2 regions of the Asaia sp. VD9 genome follow, and region 2 is predicted to be linked to the other one. Evidence: predicted binding sites of a transcription regulator. Region 2 holds the regulator's gene; the other holds the start of a gene.
The links. The regulator LexA, encoded in region 2, represses DNA repair genes until DNA is damaged. The targets are predictions, from matches to a motif close to TGTTCTANNTANGTTC.
Positions count from the first base shown of each region.

Region 1 (7,444 bases), on a different contig from region 2:
ATAAGGGACATTCCCGAAATACCCACCCGAAACGGGGATATTCTCTCCACCATCGGAGGGTCCCCATTGCTTGATGAAATAGGGTGTCGTGGTCAGTTCCAGTTCATGGGACAGGCGAAAATGCGCGGGCAGGATCACATTGATCATATTGTTGTTCTGCCGCGACAACCCATAATAAGTCACGTCGCCGGGGGTGTACTGCCCCGACAGGTTGTAATTATATCCGTATTGTTTCCACTGGGCCAAGGTCGGCGCAAGCGTTCCGTTATTGAATTGCTGGGTAAAGGCGAAGACTGCCTTGACGCTATTACCGTCACCCCACTCCTTTACCCATTTGGAATCAACGTGGTAACGTTCCTGCCGCCCGGGTCCTCGCCAGTTATTGGTGGATGTATGCGAGAACGACGCAAAACCGCGTATGCCGGAATGTCCGATATCTCCCGTATTGAGACGCAGGAACTCCTTGTTGCCGCTATGGGTACCTCCCATCCCCTCGATAAACCCACCCGCCTTGTGAGAGGGATCGATCTCGAAGGCCGCAATCTGACCGCCTGCTGCGTTTATCAGCGGCGCATCGATATCAGGCGAACCTTGGGACACGGTAAGCGATCCGAGATTTTCGCTGTCGACAAGAGTGGCCGTAGAGATTCCGTAGTTAATAGGATCCGCCTCAGGCGCGCCCTCGAAGAGAAAGCCAACCTGGCTTTGCGTCAGGCCGCGCATGGTCATCATGTCGCCTGCCGCCATTCCCAACGGATCCACTTTGGCTGATACGACCCCCGGCAAGCTCGCCATGAGGTTGACGATAGAGGTTGAGGGCGTCTGCTTGGCGATATAGTCACGCGTGACACCGCTTTGCGAACGCGGGGCCGTCTCGCGGGGCATGAGTCCGCCCCCCGGCGTGGTATTCGTGACCCCATCAGCCGTTTTCATGCCCCCATGCACCGCGATTTCCTCGGGCAGAGCGGCCATATTCGTTACCGAGCCAACACGATCCGGTTGCCTCTCACCCCTATGATGGCCACTGGCCGGTTTTTCTGCCGGGACCGTACGGGCCCAGAGACGCGCTGCGCATGAATCGGTGACAGCGCATGAGAGCAGGGTCGCTGCGAACAGCCGATATCGCCAAGGAAAGCTTACCATGAGGCGCTCCAGGTCACTCACCCGAGCGAAGCCCGGAGATCGTTTACATTTCGTTATGAAATGACCATGGTATGCTGCCACTTAGTTCCGCAAGTGAAATAAAGGCGTTCTGACGCTTTTCTCTCTTGCTTGTGATGGATTCCAACCCATGGCGCCTGACGGGGTCTGCAGCCCTCTCGATCAGCCACGCAGAAGCGAGCCCATATTCCAGTCTTTCCGCACGGCTGTGCGCCATTGACGACTGTTATGTGCGTTTAAGACTTCTTGAGGGCTGCGGCTCTCCCGCTGCCTTGAACGGGACTGGAGAGGAGCGCACGACCGCCTTGGAAATTCTGGGGTAGCGCTCTTTCATAGAGCACAAGCGAGCAGAATCCGCCTGTGCCCGGCGCAGGATACCGCTCCGCTTCCCGCCGAGGGGTTTCCAAAGGACGACCGTCCTTTGATGGGGCGTGGGGCAACGCCCAATGTGGAAGCACCCCCATCACGTCAAAGCGCGCTCATTCCTGAGCCTTTTCATGCCAGGAAAAGGCCCTTGAGGCGCGGCAGGATCAGACCTCGCCGTCGTCATCCTGCTGTTCGTCGGGCGAGGTCATCAGAGCCTCGGCCACCACGCCAGCCTGCTCACGGATGCGTCGTTCGATATCAGCCGCCATCTCAGGGTGATCGCGCAGGAACTGCTTGGCGTTCTCGCGGCCCTGGCCAACGCGGGTGCTGTCATAGGAGAACCATGCGCCCGATTTCTCGACGATATTCGCTTTGACACCCAGATCGATCAGTTCGCCGACCTTGCTGATCCCCTCGCCATACATGATGTCGAACTCGACCTGACGGAAAGGCGGGGCCATCTTGTTCTTGACCACTTTCACGCGGGTCTGGTTGCCCACCACCTCGTCGCGGTCCTTGATCGAGCCGATACGACGGATATCGAGACGCACCGACGCATAGAACTTCAGGGCGTTACCGCCCGTCGTGGTTTCTGGATTCCCGAACATCACGCCGATCTTCATGCGGATCTGGTTCAGGAAGATAACCATGGTGTTCGAGCGCGAAACAGTGCCGGTCAGCTTGCGCAGGGCCTGGCTCATCAGACGGGCATGCAGGCCCACATGGCTGTCGCCCATATCGCCCTCAAGCTCGGCGCGCGGCACGAGGGCGGCGACGGAGTCGACCACAAGGACATCGACTGCGCCCGATCGTACCAGCGTATCGGCGATCTCGAGCGCCTGTTCACCGGCATCGGGCTGGCTGAGCAGCAGATTGTCCACATCGACGCCCAGCTTGCGGGCATAGCCAGGATCGAGCGCATGTTCGGCGTCGATGAAGGCGCAGGTCCCCCCCTTTTTCTGGGCTTCTGCGATGGCATGCAGGGCGAGCGTGGTCTTGCCCGAGCTTTCCGGACCATAGATCTCGATGATACGTCCGCGCGGCAGCCCCCCGATGCCAAGCCCGATATCGAGGCCCAGCGACCCCGTCGAGATCACATCGGCCTGCTCCTTGGGGCGCTGCCCCATACGCATGATCGAGCCCTTGCCGAAAGCACGTTCGATCTGGCTCAGCGCACCCTCGAGTGCTTTCGTCCTGTCCACGCTCATCTCTTGTCCTCCGCTCTCGTCAGTCTCGCCGAAACCTGCAGGATCGGCAATCAGCCACGAGGCGATTCGTGTTGATCGTTCACTTTTGTTCTGGGGAACATATCATGATCAAACCCCTTTTGCACAAGGGGGATAGAAGCGAAAATGCCCCCTTGAGGAGGGGGCATTTCCGGGGTTCATAGTCAGTTGTTGACGCTACCGACCGACAGGCCGCCCCCACGGGGATCCGTATCGCCCTGGCAGGTGCCGCCATGGCAGAGCGAGGCATTGACGCGGCCCTGGCCCTCATGCGGTACCGTCGTGCCGGATACTGCTGCATGGGCAGCCTGTGCCAGCGCATCGGCGGCATCGTTCTGGCCGGACGCGGCCAATGCCGCAACCAGGGAGCCCCGGCGCTGCAGGATCGCTGCCGAAAGTAGCGGCGCCGGGTAGCGCCCCGGTGCCGCGGCCAGCAGAACGCCCGTGCCATCGGCAATGCGTCCGGTGCCGAACAGATTATTGTCGGTCAGGGCACAGGCAACCGCGCCGCCCTTGTTATCGGTCACGACATAGGAGGTCGAAGCGGGCAGCGCGGGCAGAGCCCCGGAGCGGCTCGATCCCGCATTGACCAGCGTCTGGGCGGCGCTCAGCAGCGCGTCACCGCTCAGACCGTGTCGGTCTTCGCTGCGCCATGTGCCCACGACGCCCTGAGCCGAGGCCCCCGAATGGAAGGCCGCTGCCGCACCGATACCACCATCGGCGGGCGGCGGCAGAAACGACGCCGTGTAGCCATCCTGTTCGACCTGAAGGGCCGCAAGCTGCATCGGCATGGCCGTGCGCATCGACGCGGTGGTCAGGCCGGCCCCGGCGCGGTTAGCGCCATCGACAAAAATGCCGCCCAGCGCGCCGTTGTAGAGATCGCCCACACCCAGATTGGTCATGCGCTCGAGGAAGCTCGCCAGCTGCGGCTGCACCAGTGCGTCGCCATTCTGCAATGGCGACCCATCGGGACGGCTGAAGATCGTCCGCGCAGCTTCGTCGGCGGAAAGAGGTGTGTAAACGGCCGCGATATCCTGTGCGAGAACACGGCTGACCGTGGTGCCGCTGCGGGCCAGACGCACGGACGGCCCAAGCAGATCGGCGAATTCGACCGAGCCATAGCGCAGTTGCATCGTAAACAACCCACGCGGCGTCATCGGGATCGCCGCCTGTCGCGTGGCGGATGCCGCCGCCGGCGGCGCAGCGGGCAGGAAGACGAACGCCTGCGGCGCCTCGCTGCCGCGGCTGACGAGACACGCACCGCCACCGCCAAGCGAGGCGCGCGACGGCAGTGTCACGGAAAGCGCCATACCCACAGCGGCCGCGGCATCGGCGGCATTGCCGCCATGAACCAGCACGTCACGCCCAACCAGGGCGGCGCGCGGCTCATCGGCCACCACCGTGCCGATATAGCCGGTCACGATGGGCGTGGTCTTGCCGAACAGGCTGTGCCCGATATGCGAGACGTCACTGCACCCGGCGAGCAGCACGGCTGCCGACATGGCGCAGGCTGTGCGCAGGCCGACCGTGCGTGTACGACGCCCTGCCATCGGCTGGGGAGCGGTCGTCCGGGAGGCGGTCGTCCGACGATGCGCCACGTGCTGTGTCTCCATGACCCGGCAAGCCTTCTCTCTTCTGTTCCAGTCAGGATGTCTCCGGGGTCGAAGCAGCAACCGACAGGAAATTGGGTTCGTTAACGCATCTAACCGTGATCCGGACGATGGGCAACCTGCCAGCATCGTGATGGTTTTGCGAAATCGCCCGCCCTGTCCTATTCAGGACCTCCTTGTCTTACGCCTTGCAGGATCGCCCCATGACCCGCCCGACCCGCACCAAGCTCGCCGGCGCCCTTCTGGCCCTCGGTCTGAGCGCCTCGACCAGCATCCCCGCCCTGGCCGAACCCGCGAGCAGTTTCTCGCCCCAGCAACGTGCCGAGATCGTCTCGATCCTGCGCGACGCCCTCAAGAACGATCCGAGCATCCTGAGCGACGCCATCGTCGCCCTGCGCCAGGGCGCTCAGCAGAAAGCTGCCGATGACGCGCTGACCCACGTGAAATCGGATCGCGAGCGCCTGCAGAAGGGGCCCGACTACACAATTCGTGGCAACCCCGAGGGCGATCTGACGATCGTGGAATTCCTCGACCCGCGTTGCGGCTATTGCCGCAGCATGGTGCCCGTGGTCGACGCCTTGCTGAAATCAGACACCAAGCTGCGGCTTGTCGAGAAGCTCGTCCCCGTCCTGAGCGAGAAGAGCGTGCTCGATACCCAGGCCATCTTCGCCGCGGCCCTGCAAGGCGGCTATGAAAAGATGAAGCACGCACTGATGCAGGATACGACGCCTCCTACCCTGGACCGTATTCGCCAGCTTGCAACCGCCAATGGCCTGAATGCCGACAAGCTCGTGACCGATATGCACGCTTCGAGCGTTGCCGCGCAGATCAACGAAAATCTCGCGGAAGCTCGTTTGATCGGCCTGGACGGCACGCCCACCTTCGTATTCGGCACCAGCGCAATTATCCCGGGCGCCATCTCCGCCGAAGAAATGCGCAGCCAGATCAAGACCGCGCGCAGCGCCGCGCGCTAAAGCCGGGACCCGACTTCAGCCCCGATCCCAGCGGGGATCGAGAGCCGTGAACCCCTCGTCGTCGGGCGGCCACCCATGAGAAACCGCCCTCCCGGAGGGGAAGCGGGGCAAAGCCCCGTTTTCCTCACTTGGGAATTGTGCATTCCTTGATCTTCGCCTCGAGCCGTTCAAGATTCTTCAAAATCTCCGGCGACGGCGGCGGTGGTTCCGGACTCAGGCTTTCGAGCTTCTCGATCAGCGCTTCCATCACGACCAGGCGCGAGAACCATTTCTTGTTCGAAGGCACGACGAGCCAGGGTGCGTGTTCGCAGGCCGTCGCCCGGATCGCCTCTTCATAGGCTGTTTGATAGGCAGGCCAGAAGCGGCGTTCCGCCAGATCGCTCTCATCGAATTTCCAGCGTTTGTCAGGCCGATGCAGACGCCGGAGCAGACGCTCCTGCTGGCATTCAGGCGACATATGGAGCATTACCTTGAGGATATGGATGCCCTGGCGGCTCAGATAGGCCTCGAAATCCCGGATATCCTGGAGACGATGATTCCAGAATTCGGGCTTGCCAGGATCACCCTTCATACCATTCGTATTGAGCGTATCGGCATGGACGCGCGCCACGAGAACATCCTCATAATGGCTGCGATTGAATACCCCGACCTGACCGCGCCCCGGCATGGCCATGTGCACACGCCAGAGGAAATCATGCGAAAGTTCGATGTCACTCGGCTTCTTGAACGAGACGACCTTCGTGCCTTGCGGGTTCATGCCTGTCATGACGTTCAGGATCAGGCTGTCCTTACCGGCCCCGTCCATGCCTTGAAGCACCACCAGAAGAGAATGCCTGTGCTCCGCAGCCAGACGCTCCTGCAGCGCGCCCAGATGCGCGCGCCGCTTGGTCAGCCAGGCCTCTACATGGTCCTTTCCGAGCCCGCCATGGTCGTCAGGCTTGACGGATTTGAGCTCGAAGTCGCGTCCGTCCTTGATGAGGTAACGCCCGGGGAGTTTACGGGCCACGCCGAGAGTGAGTTCAGTCACTTTTTCTATCCACTGCAAGACCACCAGCTGCCTGACACACAGGCATCATTTCGATGGCGTTGATATTCACGTGGGGGGGCAGGCTGAGGAGCCATGAAACCGTTCCCGCAATATCCTCGGGCGTCAGCGGATCAGTGCCTTTGTACACATCCGCAGCCTTCTGGTTGTCGCGAAGCCGGACATTGCTGAACTCGCTGCCACCGCACAGACCGGGTTCGATCGTGCTCGCACGGATACGCGTGCCCAGAAGATCCGTGCGCAGATTGCGCATGAACTGGGCGACAAACGCCTTGGTCGCACCGTACACATTACCCCCGACATAGGGATAGGTGCCGGCAATACTGCCAAGGGTAATGATATAGCCGTGGTTGCGTTCGATCATTTGTGGAAGAAACGCGCGGGTAACCTCGACAACACCCGTCACATTCGTGTCAATCATCGTTTTCCAGTCTTCCAGCTTGGAATCCTGGGCTTTACCAACCCCGAGGGCGAGCCCGGCATTGTTGATCAGCACCTCGACCTTGCGCCAGTCCGCTGGCAGGGTCTCCGGCAGTGCAGCCACCTTTCCTGCGTCGGTCACATCCAGCACCTGGGGCAGAAACGCGTCGCCCAGTTCACGACGCAGGGCGTCCAGACGATCGGCGCGACGGCCCGTGCCGATCACACGATGCCCTTCTTTCACCAGACGTACAGCAATGGCCCGACCGAAACCGGCCGTTGCACCTGTCACGAGAATAACTGCCATCGTCTTTTTCCTCTCTGCCTCAGGGTCATGCGGATGTCGCTCCCGTTCTGACGGGTCACGTCCGTGATGGTTGCCGAATTGCCCGGACTTGCAAAACCCCATCCAATGGCCGACATTTTCTCCCATGGCTTCTGATTTCACAACGTCCACCGATGCGCTGACGGGGCGCCTCCTCATTTCGAGCCCCGTTCTCGGCGATTCAGACTTTGCCAGAAGCGTGATCTATCTCTGCGCCCATTCCGAGAAGGATGGCGCCATGGGGCTGATCATCAACAAGCGCGTGCCGCACCCGACGCTTGAAACCCTGTTCGACCAGCTCGAAATCACCCCCTCAC
Region 1 is NZ_JBBCQM010000014.1:19,379-26,822, reverse strand. Features, by position in the region: gene WFJ47_RS14465 (TonB-dependent receptor domain-containing protein) at 1-1,143, opposite strand, end outside; gene recA (recombinase RecA) at 1,692-2,735, opposite strand; gene WFJ47_RS14455 (gamma-glutamyltransferase) at 2,918-4,366, opposite strand; gene WFJ47_RS14450 (DsbA family protein) at 4,567-5,337, shown strand; gene WFJ47_RS14445 (PPK2 family polyphosphate kinase) at 5,462-6,364, opposite strand; gene WFJ47_RS14440 (SDR family NAD(P)-dependent oxidoreductase) at 6,357-7,109, opposite strand; gene WFJ47_RS14435 (YqgE/AlgH family protein) at 7,234-7,444, shown strand, end outside.
Region 1: a site for LexA is predicted at 2,831-2,846, ahead of recA (recombinase RecA). Genes of this name have one in related genera too.

Region 2 (7,444 bases):
CTGCGCGACGCACTTTCAGATACCCACAGCTATTTCGGCTCGATGGTCAAGGATCACGGGGTGGATGCAACGCTGAGCCCTCAGCTCGATGACGGCAAGTCGCTTGCGATCGGCGAACACGACGCCGTGCTCCATGGCGTGCACACCGGCGAGCGTCCGTCTCTCTCGTCGTCTGTTGAAGATAATGCCCATAAATATATCTCGCCGTCGCGCAGCGGGACGATCGTCATTCCAAATGGTGACGGTACCAGCACCTTGATCGCGCCGGATGGTACGGTGCGTGTGACCAAGGACAAACCTGCCGGGGACAAACCTGCCGGACACTGAGCGGTCGGGAGAGCAGGTTCCCCCCTGGTCGTTGAAGCCGTCTTCGGGGGGCGGCCCCTTCAACGACCCCGCTTCTGTTCCTGCCGCGTGGGCAGGGCGATGAGCGTGGCACCGCAATATCCTCACGCTGTGCGTCGAGCACCAAAGACACATCCCAGAACGATCAGACTGACCCCAACGAGGAGGGGAGGAATACGCTCCCCAAGAATGAGCGCCGAGAGGGCCAGCCCACCGAAAGGCTGCAGTAATTGCAACTGGCCGATCCGGGCAATCCCGCCTTGTGCCAGTCCATGATACCAGAACACGAAGCCCAGCATCATGCTGAACAGGGCAACATAGGCCAGCGCCCCCCACGCGGAATGAGGAATCTCTCCCCAGGCACGGGGATGGGTACAGAGTGCGAGAATGCCCATGGGCACGAGGGCCAGGAGGAGCGCCCAGGAAATGACCTGCCAGCCCCCAAGGCTGCGTGAGAGCGCCGCTCCCTCCGCATAGCCCAGCCCGCAGACAAGGACCGCGGCGAACATCAGGCCATCGCCGAGTAGAGAGCCGCCATGGGTCTGTGTTAGCGCATAGCCTGTCACAGCCCCGGCCCCGGCAAGCGAGAGGAGCCAGAACGCCAGTGAAGGCCGCTCCCCTTTGCGCAGCACGGCAAACAAGGCCGTACTCAAGGGAAGAAGACCGGTCCACATGGCGGAACGCACAGCATCGATATGCTGAAGGGCGCAGGCCGAAAGCAGCGGATAGCCGACGACGACCCCGAGAGCGACGCTGAACAGTGGTATGACCGCATCCCTACCGGGGCGAGGCTGCCGAAGGGCGAGTAAAAGCGCGAGCCCGAGCAGAGCCGCAATGACCGCACGCGCTGCTGTCAGGAACAGGGGAGGGAAGCCAGCCTCCGCGAGCCTCGTAGCGGGCAGAGAGCCGCTGAATATCGCGATACCGATCAACCCACTCACCGTGCCGCTACCCTGTTTCATGAAACCCCCAGATCATTCCGAAGATCATGGAGAGGTGGCCGCATGCAGACCATGGACAGTTCCGTACGGTTTGACCAAACTGCTTGGCAGACAGAGCCATACAGTTGCGAAATCGATATGAGAAAATCAGGGGTTACGGCGCACATCGTGGATACCCTGCGCCGCCGCATTACAACGGGCACTCTGACGCGTGGAGAGAAACTTCCGTCGATCCGAGGTCTCGCCGCGCGGAACAGCGTTTCACCGTCCACCATCGTCGAGGTTTATGAGCGTTTGGGCGCTGAGGGGCTGATCACCGCCCGCCCGGGTTCCGGCTATTATGTACGGGAAACGGCATTGCAGGACAGGCCATGCAGCCCTCGCCGTTATCATGCCATGGACCCGTTCTGGGTGTCGCGGCAGGCTTTGGAGGCCGATCCGGCGATCATGCAACCAGGCTGCGGCTGGTTGCCCGAAGCCTGGATGCCCAATGCAGCCCTGAGTCAGGCGCTGAGAAGCATTGCGAAGGAAGCTGGTCCTGTAATGACCGGTTACGGACCCGCCATGGGGGACCAGGCTCTGCGCGAGGTATTATCGCGGCGCTGGGCCGAGATGCAGTTCTTCGTGCCATCAGAACAGATCCTGCTGACCGGCTCCGGCACACAGGCGGTCGATCTCGTATTCAGGGTGATGCTCAAGCCCGGCGATTGCGTGATCGTCGATGATCCCTGTTACTTCAACTTTCGGGCTCTTCTGGATGTCCATCGTGTCAGGGTCATTGGTGTGCCCTATGGGGCGGAGGGGCCGGATATCGTTGTCCTCGGTCGGATCCTGGAGCAGCATAGCCCGAGGCTCTATCTGACCAACTCGGCCATACAGAACCCTACAGGGGGGAGCCTGAGCCTGAACGCCGCACACCGGATCCTGACGCTGGCTCAAAATCATCCTCTGACCATCGTGGAAGACGATATCTTCAGCGACTTCGCGCCTCAGGGGACGGCCAGTCTAGCCTCACTTGATGGCCTGTCCCGGGTGATCCGTGTCGGGTCGTTTTCAAAAACACTTTCTGCCTCATTGCGCTGCGGCTATATCGCCGCAAAGCCGGAAATCATTGAGGCGCTCGGGGATTTGCAGATTGCGACCGGTTTTTCCGGGGTAAGTCCCGTCGCTGCCAGCGTGGTGCGCCACGTTCTGACCGGGGGGGCCTATCGCCGCCATCTGGGCACCCTTTTCGGACGCTTGGCCAGGGCGAGGCGAGAATGTGCCAATCGCCTGGCAGCGATCGGTATTGCGCCCGAAATCTTGCCGCGCGGGGGCTTCACACTCTGGTGTCGTTTGCCAGAAGGGAGAGATGCGTCTGCTCTGGCCCGGCTTGCGCTGGAGGAGGGCATCGTTCTCGCCCCAGGAGCCGTATTCAGTGTCTCCGGTTCAGCGACGACGTATATGCGTTTCAATGTCACGCAGATGGCCGATCCCGAGATATTCCTGACGCTGGAAGCCCTTATGGCCTGTCTGTCACCGGGCTCTTCCGGAGCCTCCGTGGCGGAGAGAGGGAGCCCGGAGTGATGGCAGGCGCGACGAGACGTCAGGTATACTGACGGTAGAGTCCGATCAGGACACCCTGGATGCTGACCCGGTTTTGCGGAAAGATCTGCGTCTCATAAGCCGGGTTGGCCGGTTCAAGCGCAATCGACTTGCCCTTCTGGCGCAAGCGTTTGAGCGTTACCTCCTGCCCATCAACGAGGGCCACGACGATCTGGCCGTTCTCTGCCGTTTCAGCCTGTCGGATGATCACCGTATCCCCGTCGAGAATACCTGCCTCGATCATCGAATCACCGGAAACGTGAAGCGCATAATGGCGGCCATTACCAAGCTGGGCTGCCGGGATGTCGATCTGTTCCCCCTGGTCCCTGAAAGCTTCGATGGGCAGGCCCGCAGCGATGCGACCGAAAAGCGGCACGCCTACGACGGAAGTGGCCGTGGTCTCGACTGAGGCGGGAAAGGCGCGGTCGCGACTATGGGCGAGGCGCGGAAAGCTACCCGTGGCTCCGGATTGGGGCTCAGTCAGCGCCTGGGGTGGGGGGACAACAGTATCCATGACCGGAAGGCGCACGATTTCGAGCGCCCGCGCACGATGATGGTGCCGCCGCAGAAAACCGCGCTCTTCGAGAGCAGAGATGAGGCGATGGATGCCGGATTTGGAGCGGAGTTCAAGCGCTTCCTTCATTTCGTCGAAAGAGGGGGAAAAACCAGTCCGCTTGAGATAGCCATCTATATAAAGCAGGAGTTGGTGTTGCTTGCGTGTGAGCATGGGTCCCTCTCTCCTGAGCGTATGCCGTAGGGTACGTCACCCGCCCGGAATTTATATGTTCTTCTTAAGTTCTTGCTTCGATCCCTTCAAGATTTTTTCCCCGGAACATCAAAATTAATCCACTGTTCTGGCGGAAACACTTGACCTGCGCGCGTAATCCACGCATTTAGGCCCCAGCTTGAAAACGCTGCCGTTCATGTCGCGCGCAGCGACAGATCAGTTTGCGAGGACCCCATGGCCAAGACCAACGTCATCCAGATCCGTCTCGTTTCGACCGCGGATACCGGATATTTCTACGTCACCAAGAAGAACGCCCGCTCTGCGACCGGCAAGATGGAAGTGCGCAAGTACGACCCCGTCGTTCGCAAGCATGTCGCGTTCCGCGAAGCCAAGATCAAGTAAGATCCGCTTTCGCTGACGGTGCATTTGAGGCGGCTCTTCGGAGCCGCCTTTTTTGTGCCTGGAGGGCTCGGAAGGACGCTCCCAGCGCTCGGTGTAAAATCGTTCAGTTCAGGCTAGAGCCCGAGTGTGCGGTGAATTTGGTGCAAGTGCCGAGCTGGTATTCACCTCAGGCCTCATGCGCGTATTGTGACGGATGATCAGGCGAGCTGGACCATTCGCGGGGGGAAGGGGCGGAGGAGGGGGACCACCTAACCTTGCGGCACCCGGTGAGCCGAAGCGCTCAGTCCCGGATGGCTCGGGGGCGGTATTGTTAACGGTGAACTGAAGCTCAGTAGAGCTTCTCGTGCGGGCCGTAAGGGATAACCGTATCGCCATTTCGCGCGAGGTTAAGCATGGCGCGCGAGCGTTCGTCCAGCATATCAGCGTCGAGCGCACGCTCATTCAGGCTGCCGATACGACGCTTCCAGACCGCTTGCTCGTCATCAGCGTCTTTCTGGGCCTGAAGGGCCTGATCCATAAGCTTCAGCTGCTGGTGATACGCCTTGAGTCCGTGATCACCCTGAAGGGCATTCCACCCGAAATAGGCCGTCAGCCCGAGAAACAGGGCAGGGGGAACGACGGCACGCACGACGCGTCGGATAGCACGAACGATCTGCACGGGAACTCCAGGATGGCAAGCGGGCCGGTGGAACTGATCCTAGCCCCAGCCAGGCACCGCTTACAATCGCGCATTTGAGAAAGGGAGCGAAAAACGCCCCCCTTGCGTCAAATCAGGCGCGCGGCAGGATGGAGCGGCCTGCGTAACGTGCTGCGGTAGCCAGCTCGTTTTCGATGCGGATGAGCTGGTTGTACTTCGCTGTACGATCGGAGCGCGAGAGCGAGCCGGTCTTGATCTGACCGCAATTCGTGGCCACTGCCAGATCGGCAATGATCGAATCTTCCGTCTCACCCGAACGGTGGCTCATGACGCATTTGTACCCGGCGCGATGCGCGGTTTCCATGGCGCGGAGCGTTTCGGTCAGCGTGCCAATCTGGTTGACCTTCACCAGAAGTGCGTTCGCGGTGTTGCTCTCGATGCCACGCACAAGACGCTCGGTATTGGTCACGAACAGATCGTCACCGACGAGCTGCAGCTTGTGGCCCAGCTTGGCAGTCAGTTCGGCCCAGCCTTCCCAGTCGTCTTCTGCCAGACCGTCTTCGATCGACACGATCGGATAACGTGCGGCGAGATCGGCCAGATAGTCGATCATGCCTGAGGAATCGAGATCGCGGCCTTCGCCATCCATCTTGTAGCGGCCATCGCGGTAGAATTCGGTGGCGGCGCAATCGAGGGCAAAGGTCACGTCTTCGCCCAGACGATAACCGGCGCCCTCGACCGACTTCGAAATGAAGCCAAGTGCTTCATCCGCCGATTTCAGACCGGGGGCAAAGCCGCCCTCATCGCCGACATTGGTGTTGTGACCGGCTGCGTGCAGGTTCTTCTTCAGGTGTGCGAAGATTTCCGACCCCATGCGCACGGCGTCCATGATCGTCGGTGCACCGACTGGCTGGATCATGAATTCCTGGATGTCGATGGGGTTGTCAGCATGCTGACCGCCATTGACGATGTTCATCATCGGCACGGGCAGGGTGTGCGCGAAGACGCCACCGACATAGCGATAGAGCGGAATGTCGAGTTCGAGCGCGGTGGCCTTCGCAGTCGCAAGCGACACGGCGAGGATGGAGTTGGCGCCCAGACGTGCCTTGTTGGGCGTGCCGTCCAGTTCGATCATGGCTTCGTCGATGGCGATCTGATCAGACGATTCGGCGCCCTGCAGCGCATCGAGGATTTCGCCTTCTGCGAAGGCAGCGGCCTTCAGAACGCCCTTGCCACCATAGCGCGACTTGTCGCCATCGCGCAGCTCGACAGCTTCATGTGCGCCCGTCGAGGCACCCGACGGAACCGCTGCGCGGCCCTTGGCGCCGGAGGACAGTTCAACCTCGACTTCGACGGTCGGATTGCCACGGCTATCCAGAATCTCGCAAGCAATGATATCAATAATGGCGCTCATTGGGGGCTCCCTGTTTGAACGTTCGAACTTCGGGCATCACAAGGCGTCGAGACACCGGCGCTGTCAACTGGCGTTATGTGAAATGAGGATGGATATTCCGTGAGACCCCTGTCACCGCTCGTGATTTTCCTCGGTATCGGCGGTTTGGTGCCGTTCGTGACCCTTGCCATGGCCGCCCTGTTCTGGGGAAGCCTCGGCCCGATCACTCATATCGGAGTGGCAATGCTCGCCTATGGAGGCTGCATCCTGTCTTTTCTCGGTGCGGTTCACTGGGGGCTTGCCCTCGAGCAGCCTGCCATCATTCCGGCACAAGGATCGGGAGCGCTCAACCGTCGTCGCCTGGTTCTGGGCGTGTTACCCGCGCTCTGGGCGTGGGTGTCGGTTTATGCGGGCGTGATCTGGGCTCCGCGCGGGGGAATTCTGATGGAGCTTATCGGGTTTCTGCTTGTGCTGGCCGCAGAGCGCGCGGCCTATCGCAAAGGCGCGTTGCCTGCCGGGTATTTTCCGTTCCGTGCCCTGCTCACCGCCATCGTCGTTCTGTGCCTCGCCGCGTGTTTGAGCGCGCCGCTACAGCCTTACACGATCTGAAAGACGGGCTCGCAGATCACCGGGAAATTGACCGAGCGCGCGATGAAGCAATGCGCGTGGGCCTGATCATGAAGAGCCTGCGCGCGCGCAATCGAACTGCCACTTGCGAGTGTGATGACAGGCCGGAGCAGGGCGCTCTCGAACGCGCCATCACCCTGGGGTGTCTCCATCATCACGGCCTCGGCGGAGTCCCGATAGGCGGTGACGATAATCCCTGCTCCGGCACAAAGCCCAAGATACCACAGCTTATGGCAGGCGCTCAGCGACGCAAGAAGCAGCTCGCCAGGATTCCAGCCTGTCGGGTCACCATGGAAGCTGGGATCAGCCGAGCCATGAATGACCGGCTTTCCCTCGGCCGTGATGTCGTGATTGCGGCCATAGACATGCCAGGACTGGGTGCCATGGCCATGGTTGCCCTTCCATTCGGTTTCAACCGAATAGAGATGACGCTTAGAACCCATTGGACTTCGCAAGGCTGTCAAAGGCCTGAAGCGTCTTGAGCAAACCACGCATCTCGGCCAGCGGTACCATGTTCGGACCATCGCTCGGGGCCTGATCCGGGTTTTCATGCGTTTCGATGAACACCGCGGCAACCCCGATCGCGACGGCTGCCCGCGCCAGTGTCGGCACGAATTCGCGCTGTCCGCCAGAAGCACCGCCGAGCCCGCCCGGCTGTTGGACTGAATGGGTGGCGTCGAAAACGACCGGGTACCCCGTCGAGGCCATGATGGGCAGTCCCCGCATGTCGCTCACCAGAGTGTTGTAGCCAAAGCTCGTACCGCGATCGCAAAGCATGATTTTCTCAT
Region 2 is NZ_JBBCQM010000005.1:69,520-76,963, forward strand. Features, by position in the region: gene WFJ47_RS08040 (hypothetical protein) at 1-327, shown strand, start outside; gene WFJ47_RS08045 (DMT family transporter) at 450-1,307, opposite strand; gene WFJ47_RS08050 (PLP-dependent aminotransferase family protein) at 1,455-2,852, shown strand; gene lexA (transcriptional repressor LexA) at 2,872-3,597, opposite strand; gene rpmG (50S ribosomal protein L33) at 3,832-3,999, shown strand; gene WFJ47_RS08065 (septum formation initiator family protein) at 4,328-4,657, opposite strand; gene eno (phosphopyruvate hydratase) at 4,770-6,050, opposite strand; gene WFJ47_RS08075 (DUF3429 domain-containing protein) at 6,150-6,638, shown strand; gene WFJ47_RS08080 (OsmC family protein) at 6,626-7,099, opposite strand; gene kdsA (3-deoxy-8-phosphooctulonate synthase) at 7,089-7,444, opposite strand, start outside.